DNA from 3 places in the Streptomyces sp. NPDC057424 genome. Region 1 is predicted to be linked to each of the others. Evidence: riboswitches for the same ligand, from Rfam matches in the RefSeq annotation. Region 1 holds a riboswitch; each other region holds the start of a gene.

Region 1 (2,258 bases):
GCGCCGATGCCGACGACGACGGCGTCCGCGGGCAGCCGCGAGCCGTCGTCGAGCAGGACCGCGCCGGGCTCGACGCGCTCCACGCGCGCGTGCGTCCGCAGCACCGCGCCCGCGTCGGCGTACCAGCCGGCCATCGGGGCGGCGACCTCGGCGGGCAGCGCCCCCGCCAGCGGCCGTTCGGCGGCCTCCACGACGGTGACCGCGCAGCCCGCCTCGCGCGCGGCCGTGGCGAACTCCGCGCCGATCCAGCCCGCGCCGACGACCACGATGTCGTGCCGGCGGGCCAGCACCGGCCGTAGCCGTTCGGCGTCGTCCAGGGTGCGGAGCAGATGCACGCCCGGAACGCCCTCCGCGCCGGGCAGCCGGACCGGCTCGGCGCCGGTCGCCACGACCAGGACGTCGTACGGCACGGGCCCGTCCTCGGTGTCCAGTACGTGCTCGGCGGGGTGCAGGCCCAGCACCTCGCAGCCGAGCCGCAGTTCGATGCCGAGGGCTTCGAAGTCGACGTCGAAGGCGGAGCCCTCGGACTTGCCGAGCAGGACGGCCTTGGACAACGGCGGCCGGTCGTAGGGCTGGTGCGGCTCGGCACCGATCAGGATCACGTCACCGGTGAAGCCCCGCTCGCGCAGGGCGACGGCGGTCTGCACCCCGGCCATGCCCGCACCCGCCACGACGACGCGCCGCGGCGCGGACGAACCCGGTTCCTGTGTCTGCTCGCTCACCTGATCACCATAGACACCTGACACATTGTCAGTCAGTGTTCATGCGCCGTGACCTGCTCCACAACGCTCGTACCGCTGCCCCGCTGGGACTCCCACTCCCAGGTCTCCTCCAGTCGCACCCGCCCGTCGGGCAGTTCCACGACCGCCGACACGCAGTGCCCCGAGGAAGTGGTCCCGTCCCGCTTGAGCTGGACGTACCGGAAGTCCAGCCGGTCACCTTCCCGGGTACCCACGAGGTGCCCGCGTACGACGTCGCCGCCCGTGTACTCGGCCCAGATCTCTCCCTCCCGCTCGTGGTACGCGAACCGGGTGCGGGTGCCCACCTGGCCCGGTGCCTGGTCGGCGACCGGGGCGAGGACGAGACCGTCGAGGGATCGGGCCATGGACGGAGGCTCCCTTACTGCGGCATGGGGCATCGGGCTAGGGTGGCCAACGTAAAGCACTCGCGGGAGCCCGGACGCACCGGGCTGAGAGGGAGGCTGGCGGCCTCCGACCGTAAGAACCTGATCCGGGTCATGCCGGCGAAGGGAGGGGCTGGACGCCCATGTCGCCTACGTCCACATCGTCAGACGTCCTTGTCATCGGGGGCGGGATCATCGGCCTGGTCACGGCCTGGCGGGCCGCGCAACGCGGGTTCGCCACGGCCGTCGTGGACCCCGAGCCGGGCGGCGGAGCCGCGCAGGTGGCGGCCGGCATGCTGGCCGCCGTCACGGAACTGCACTACGGCGAGCAGACCCTGCTCGGCCTGAACCTCGCCTCCGCGCGGCGCTACCCGGACTTCGCCGCCGAGCTCACCGAGCTGACCGGCCAGGACCTCGGCTACCGCCGCTGCGGCACGCTCGCGGTGGCCCTGGACGCCGACGACCGGGCCCACCTGCGCGAACTGCACGCCCTCCAGCAGCAGTCGGGCCTGGAGTCGCAGTGGCTGTCGGGGCGCGAGTGCCGGCGCCTGGAGCCGATGCTCGCGCCGGGCGTGCGCGGCGGGCTGCGGGTCGACGGCGATCACCAGATCGACCCGCGTCGGCTGGCCGGCGCCCTGGTCGCCGCGTGCGAGCGGGCGGGCGTGGTCTTCCACCGGGCGTGGGCGGAGCGGCTCACCGTCGTGCGGGACCGGGCCACGGGTGTCGTCCTGGCCGACGGGAGCGAGACTTCCGCCGGGCAGGTGGTGCTCTCCGGGGGGAGCCTCAGCGGGCGGCTCGCGGGCGTCCCGGAGGACGTGCTGCCTCCCGTGCGGCCGGTGAAGGGGCAGGTCGTACGGCTGACGATGCCGCTGCGGCACGGGCCGTTCCTGAGCCGGACCGTGCGCGCGGTGGTGCGCGGCAGCCACGTCTATCTGGTGCCGCGCGCGAGCGGCGAACTCGTCATCGGGGCCACCAGCGAGGAGCTGGGCTGGGACACCACCGTGACCGCGGGCGGCGTGTACGAGCTGCTGCGGGACGCGCACGAGCTGGTCCCGGGCATCACCGAGCTGCCGCTCACCGAGACCCGGGCCGGACTGCGGCCGGGCTCTCCCGACAACGCGCCGCTGCTCGGCCC
Region 2 (2,258 bases), on a different contig from region 1:
AGCCCGCCCCGCCCGACCAGCGCCAGGAACGCCGTACCGACGACGACCGTCGGCAGCACGAACGGCACGGTCACGACCGCCCGCAGGACCTGCTTGCCGGGGAAGTCGAAGCGGGCGAAGACGTACGCGCCGGGCAGCGCGACGAGCAGGGTGAGCGCGGTCGAGACCAGCGCCTGCCAGGTGGTGAACCACAGCACGTGCCGGACGTCGGACTGCGCCAGCACCTCCCCGATCCGCCCGAGGTGCCAGGTCCCGTCGGCCTTCAGGCCGCGCGCGACGATCGCGGAGACGGGGTAGGCGAAGAAGACCGCGAAGAACGCGACGGGCGCGGCCAGCAGACCGAACCGCGCCGCCGCGCCCCGCTTCCGGGCGGCTACTTCAGTACGAGCGAGGTCCACGACTTGACCCACTGGTCACGGTGGTCGGCGATCTTCGCCGGGTCCATGGTCTCGGGGTCCTTCGCCTGCGGCCCGTACTTCACGAAGTCCGGCGGCACCTGGGCACCCTGGCGCACCGGGTACACGAACATGTTCATCGGCATGTCCTCCTGGAACCGCTGCGTGAGCAGGAAGTCCAGGAACGCCTTGCCGCCCTTGGTGTTCTTCGCGTTACTGAGCAGCCCCGCGTACTCGACCTGCCGGAAGCAGGTGCCCTCGGCGACCCCGGTCGGCGCCGTACTCGGCTTCGGATCGGCGAAGACGACCTCGGCGGGCGGCGAGGAGGCGTACGACACGACGAGCGGCCGGTCGCCCTTGGCCTTCTTGCCGCCGGCCGAGCCGGAGAACTCCTCGTTGTAGGCCTGCTCCCAGCCGTCGACGACCTTCACGCCGTTGGCCTTGAGCTTCTTCCAGTAGCCTTCCCAGCCGTCGTCGCCGTACGTGGCGGCGGTGCCGAGCAGGAAACCGAGGCCGGGCGAGGAGGCGGAGGCGTTCTCCGTGACGAGCAGGTTCTTGTACTCCGGCTTGACCAGGTCGTCGAAGCTGCGCGGCGGCTGCAGCTTGTGGTCGGCGAAGTACTTCTTGTCGTAGTTGACGCAGATGTCGCCGGTGTCGACGGGCGTGACGCGATGTCGTTCCTGATCGACCCGGTACTCCGCCTTGATCTGCTCCGAACCCTTCGCCTCGTACGACTGGAACAGGCCGTTGTCGAGGGCGCGGGACAGGAGTGTGTTGTCGACGCCGAAGAAGACGTCGCCCTGCGGGTTGTCCTTGGTCAGGATGGCCTTGTTCACGGCCTGACCGGCGTCGCCGTCCTTCAGGACGTCGACCTTGTAACCGGACTGCTTCTCGAAGGCGGCGATGACGTCCTTGGACGCGGCCCACGAGTCGTGGCTGACGAGCGTCACGGTCTTGGAGTCGCCGGCCCCCTGGCCGCCGTCGGACGACCCGCACGCGGCGAGCGTGCCGGCCATGCCGAGCCCGACGACCGCCGCCGTCAGCCGCTTTGCGTAGATGCTCACTGGATTCCTCCTGGAGTGACCAGGAGAAGACGCGGCCCTGCCCGGGACTTCCGCGGTCCCGGGCAGGGCGCAACAGCTCGAGTGGCGACCGATCTCCCTACCCAGAATGACCTGGGCCAGGTTCGGAGGGTCTGCGGCCGTGTGCCGCACTCTCAGCGCTGTGGCGCTCCCCTGTCGGAATATGCAGGTGTGGATGTGATGGTGCCGGTGATGAAGATGTACTGACCCCGGTCAGACTACCGCTCGGTGGCAGCGAGCTGACCACACGCCCCGTCGATCTCCTGACCACGGGTGTCCCGGATCGTCACCGGCACACCATGGGCGGCGATCGCCTCCACGAACGCCTTCTCGTCCTCGGGCCGCGAGGCGGTCCACTTGGAACCGGGCGTCGGGTTCAGCGGGATCAGGTTGACGTGTACCGGCTTACCCTTGAGCAGCCGGCCGAGCCGGTCACCCCGCCAGGCCTGGTCGTTGATGTCCCGGATCAGCGCGTACTCGATGGACAGCCGCCGCCCGGACTTGGCGCTGTACTCGAAACCGGCGTCCAGCACCTCCCGGACCTTCCAGCGCGTGTTCACCGGCACGAGGGTGTCACGCAGCTCGTCGTCGGGAGCGTGCAGCGAGATGGCGAGGCGGCACTTGAAGCCTTCGTCGGCGAACCGGTGGATGGCCGGGACGAGGCCGACGGTGGAGACGGTGATGCCCCGCTGGGACAGACCGAGGCCGTCGGGCTCGGGGTCGGTGAGCCGCCGGATGGATCCGATGACCCGGTTGTAGTTGGCGAGCGGCTCGCCCATGC
Region 3 (2,258 bases), on a different contig from region 1:
GAGGATCTCGCAGAGCTCCTCGAAGTTGTCGTACAGGAACGACTCCTTGTGGTGCGCGAGGCACCAGGCGGCCATGATCGAGCCGCCGCGGGAGACGATGCCGGTCTTGCGGTTCGCCGTCAGCGGCACATAGGCGAGGCGCACGCCCGCGTGGACCGTCATGTAGTCCACGCCCTGCTCGGCCTGTTCGATGACCGTGTCCTTGTAGATCTCCCAGGTCAGCTCCTCGGCCCGGCCGTCGACCTTCTCCAGGGCCTGGTAGAGCGGCACGGTGCCGATGGGAACGGGGGAGTTGCGCAGCACCCACTCGCGTGTGGTGTGGATGTTGCGGCCGGTGGACAGATCCATGACCGTGTCGGCGCCCCATCGGGTCGCCCAGGTCATCTTCTCGACCTCCTCCTCGATGGAGGACGTCACCGCCGAGTTGCCGATGTTGGCGTTGACCTTCACCAGGAACCGCTTGCCGATGATCATCGGCTCGATCTCCGGGTGGTTGACGTTGGCCGGCAGCACGGCCCGGCCCGCCGCGATCTCGTCGCGCACGACCTCCGGCGACACGTTTTCCCTGATGGCGACGTACTCCATCTCGGGCGTGATCTCACCCCGGCGTGCGTACGCGAGCTGCGTGACCGCCTGTCCGCCCCTGCCGCGGCGCGGCTGGCGGGGGCGGCCGGGGAAGACCGCGTCGAGGTTGCGCAGACCGCCGCGGGGCGAGGTGTGCTTGATGCCGTCGTCCTCGGGACGGACGGGGCGGCCCGCGTACTCCTCTGTGTCACCGCGGGCGATGATCCAGTTCTCGCGCAGCGGAGACAGACCCCTGCGGACATCGGTGTCGACGAGTGGATCGGTGTACGGGCCCGACGTGTCGTACAGCGTGACCGCCTGGCCGTTGGTGAGGTGCACCTGACGGACCGGCACGCGTAGGTCGGGGCGTGTGCCCTCGATGTACGCCTTGTGCCAGCCGATGGACTTCCCGGCCTCCTCGGACTTCTCGTCCTGAGCGGAGGCAGGCGTGCGTGCGTCCTTGTTGGTCATCAGACCTACTCCCTACGCCGGCATTACCCGGTAACAGGTTCGGCGGTCGACGCAGCGGTTTCCGTCCGGCGACGTTTCGTGTGAAACATCACTCGACTCCGGCGACGTTTCATGTGAAACATCGCTGGGACGGAGGTCAGCGCCCTCTCAGCCCGGTGCTCCGAGCTCCCGCGTGTACAAAAGGTGCCCCCACGCTAGCGGCAATTCTGGCGCGGTGAACAGAGGGCCCCCCTCGTTCTTGCGATGATCGGTCGGTGACCACGACGCAGCGCCCCCCCTACCCACCGCCCGAGCCGCCCCGCGGATCCGGTGCCGGAAACGGCAACGGCCGTGGTGACGGCCATGATTTCGCCGCCGGAGGCGGGCAGGGGCAGGGCCCCGGACCCGGGTTCGGGCGGGAGGCTGGTTTCGGTCACGGCAGCGGTGGTGAGTACGGATCGGGCTTCGGTGGCGGCCAGGGCGCCGGTCCTCACGGTGGTCACGGTGCTCCCACAGGTGAACAGGGCCCCGGCCACGGCCACGGTGGTGCGCACGGATCAGGGCCCAGTGGCGGCGACGGGAGCGGCCACGGTCACGGTGGAGGCGACGGGAGCGGCCACGGCGGAGATGACGGGCACGGGCACGGTTCCGCCCCGGGCGGCGGGCACGGGCATTCACACAGCCACGGTCCGGCCACGCCCGTCTCCCGCCATCTGCGCAAGGTCATCGCGGCGGTCCTGATCCCGTTCGCCACGGCGGTGCTCGTCGGTCTCGTCGTCCTGTGGCCGGGCGGCGCCCCGTCGCACGAGCGCACCGGCGTCGGCTTCGACCGTCAGACGCAGGATGCCACGGTCACCAAGGTGATCGAGGTGAGCTGCAAGGAGGCCGGCGCTTCGGGCGTCCCGCCGACCGGCGACACCTCCACCGCCGAGGGTTCCTCCGCGGTGCAGCAGGAGAAGGGCACCTGCAAGCGCGCGACGATCCGGGTCGACAGCGGCGACGACAAGGGCCGTACGTTCACCGAGATCGTCCAGCCCGACCAGTCCCGCCAGCTGCACGAGGACCAGAAGGTCGTGGTCGCCTACGAGCCCTCGGCACCGAAGGACCTGCAGTACTCGGTCACCGACATCAACCGTCGGCTGCCCCTGGGGCTGCTCGCGGGCATCTTCGCCGTCGCCGTCGTAGTCGTCGGGCGACTGCGGGGCGTCATGGCACTGGTCTCGCTGGCCATCAGTTTCATGGTG

Evidence for each region. A riboswitch is a leader RNA that binds a small molecule or an ion and turns the genes downstream of it on or off. The one in region 1 is predicted to bind thiamine pyrophosphate.
Region 2: another riboswitch for thiamine pyrophosphate. It lies ahead of ACFU3E_RS37285 (thiamine ABC transporter substrate binding subunit); the one in region 1 lies ahead of thiO (glycine oxidase ThiO).
Region 3: another riboswitch for thiamine pyrophosphate. It lies ahead of thiC (phosphomethylpyrimidine synthase ThiC); the one in region 1 lies ahead of thiO (glycine oxidase ThiO).

The regions. Positions count from the first base shown of each region.
Region 1 covers NZ_JBHVCP010000021.1:12,182-14,439, forward strand. Annotated here, with positions in the region: gene ACFU3E_RS18615 (NAD(P)/FAD-dependent oxidoreductase) at 1-722, opposite strand, end outside; gene ACFU3E_RS18620 (hypothetical protein) at 755-1,105, opposite strand; TPP riboswitch at 1,158-1,269, shown strand; gene thiO (glycine oxidase ThiO) at 1,267-2,258, shown strand, end outside.
Region 2 covers NZ_JBHVCP010000098.1:3,153-5,410, forward strand. Annotated here, with positions in the region: gene ACFU3E_RS37280 (ABC transporter permease) at 1-335, opposite strand, end outside; gene ACFU3E_RS37285 (thiamine ABC transporter substrate binding subunit) at 374-1,411, opposite strand; TPP riboswitch at 1,536-1,642, opposite strand; gene rlmN (23S rRNA (adenine(2503)-C(2))-methyltransferase RlmN) at 1,696-2,258, opposite strand, start outside.
Region 3 covers NZ_JBHVCP010000004.1:190,043-192,300, reverse strand. Annotated here, with positions in the region: gene thiC (phosphomethylpyrimidine synthase ThiC) at 1-1,035, opposite strand, end outside; TPP riboswitch at 1,028-1,217, opposite strand; gene ACFU3E_RS06025 (YibE/F family protein) at 1,290-2,258, shown strand, end outside.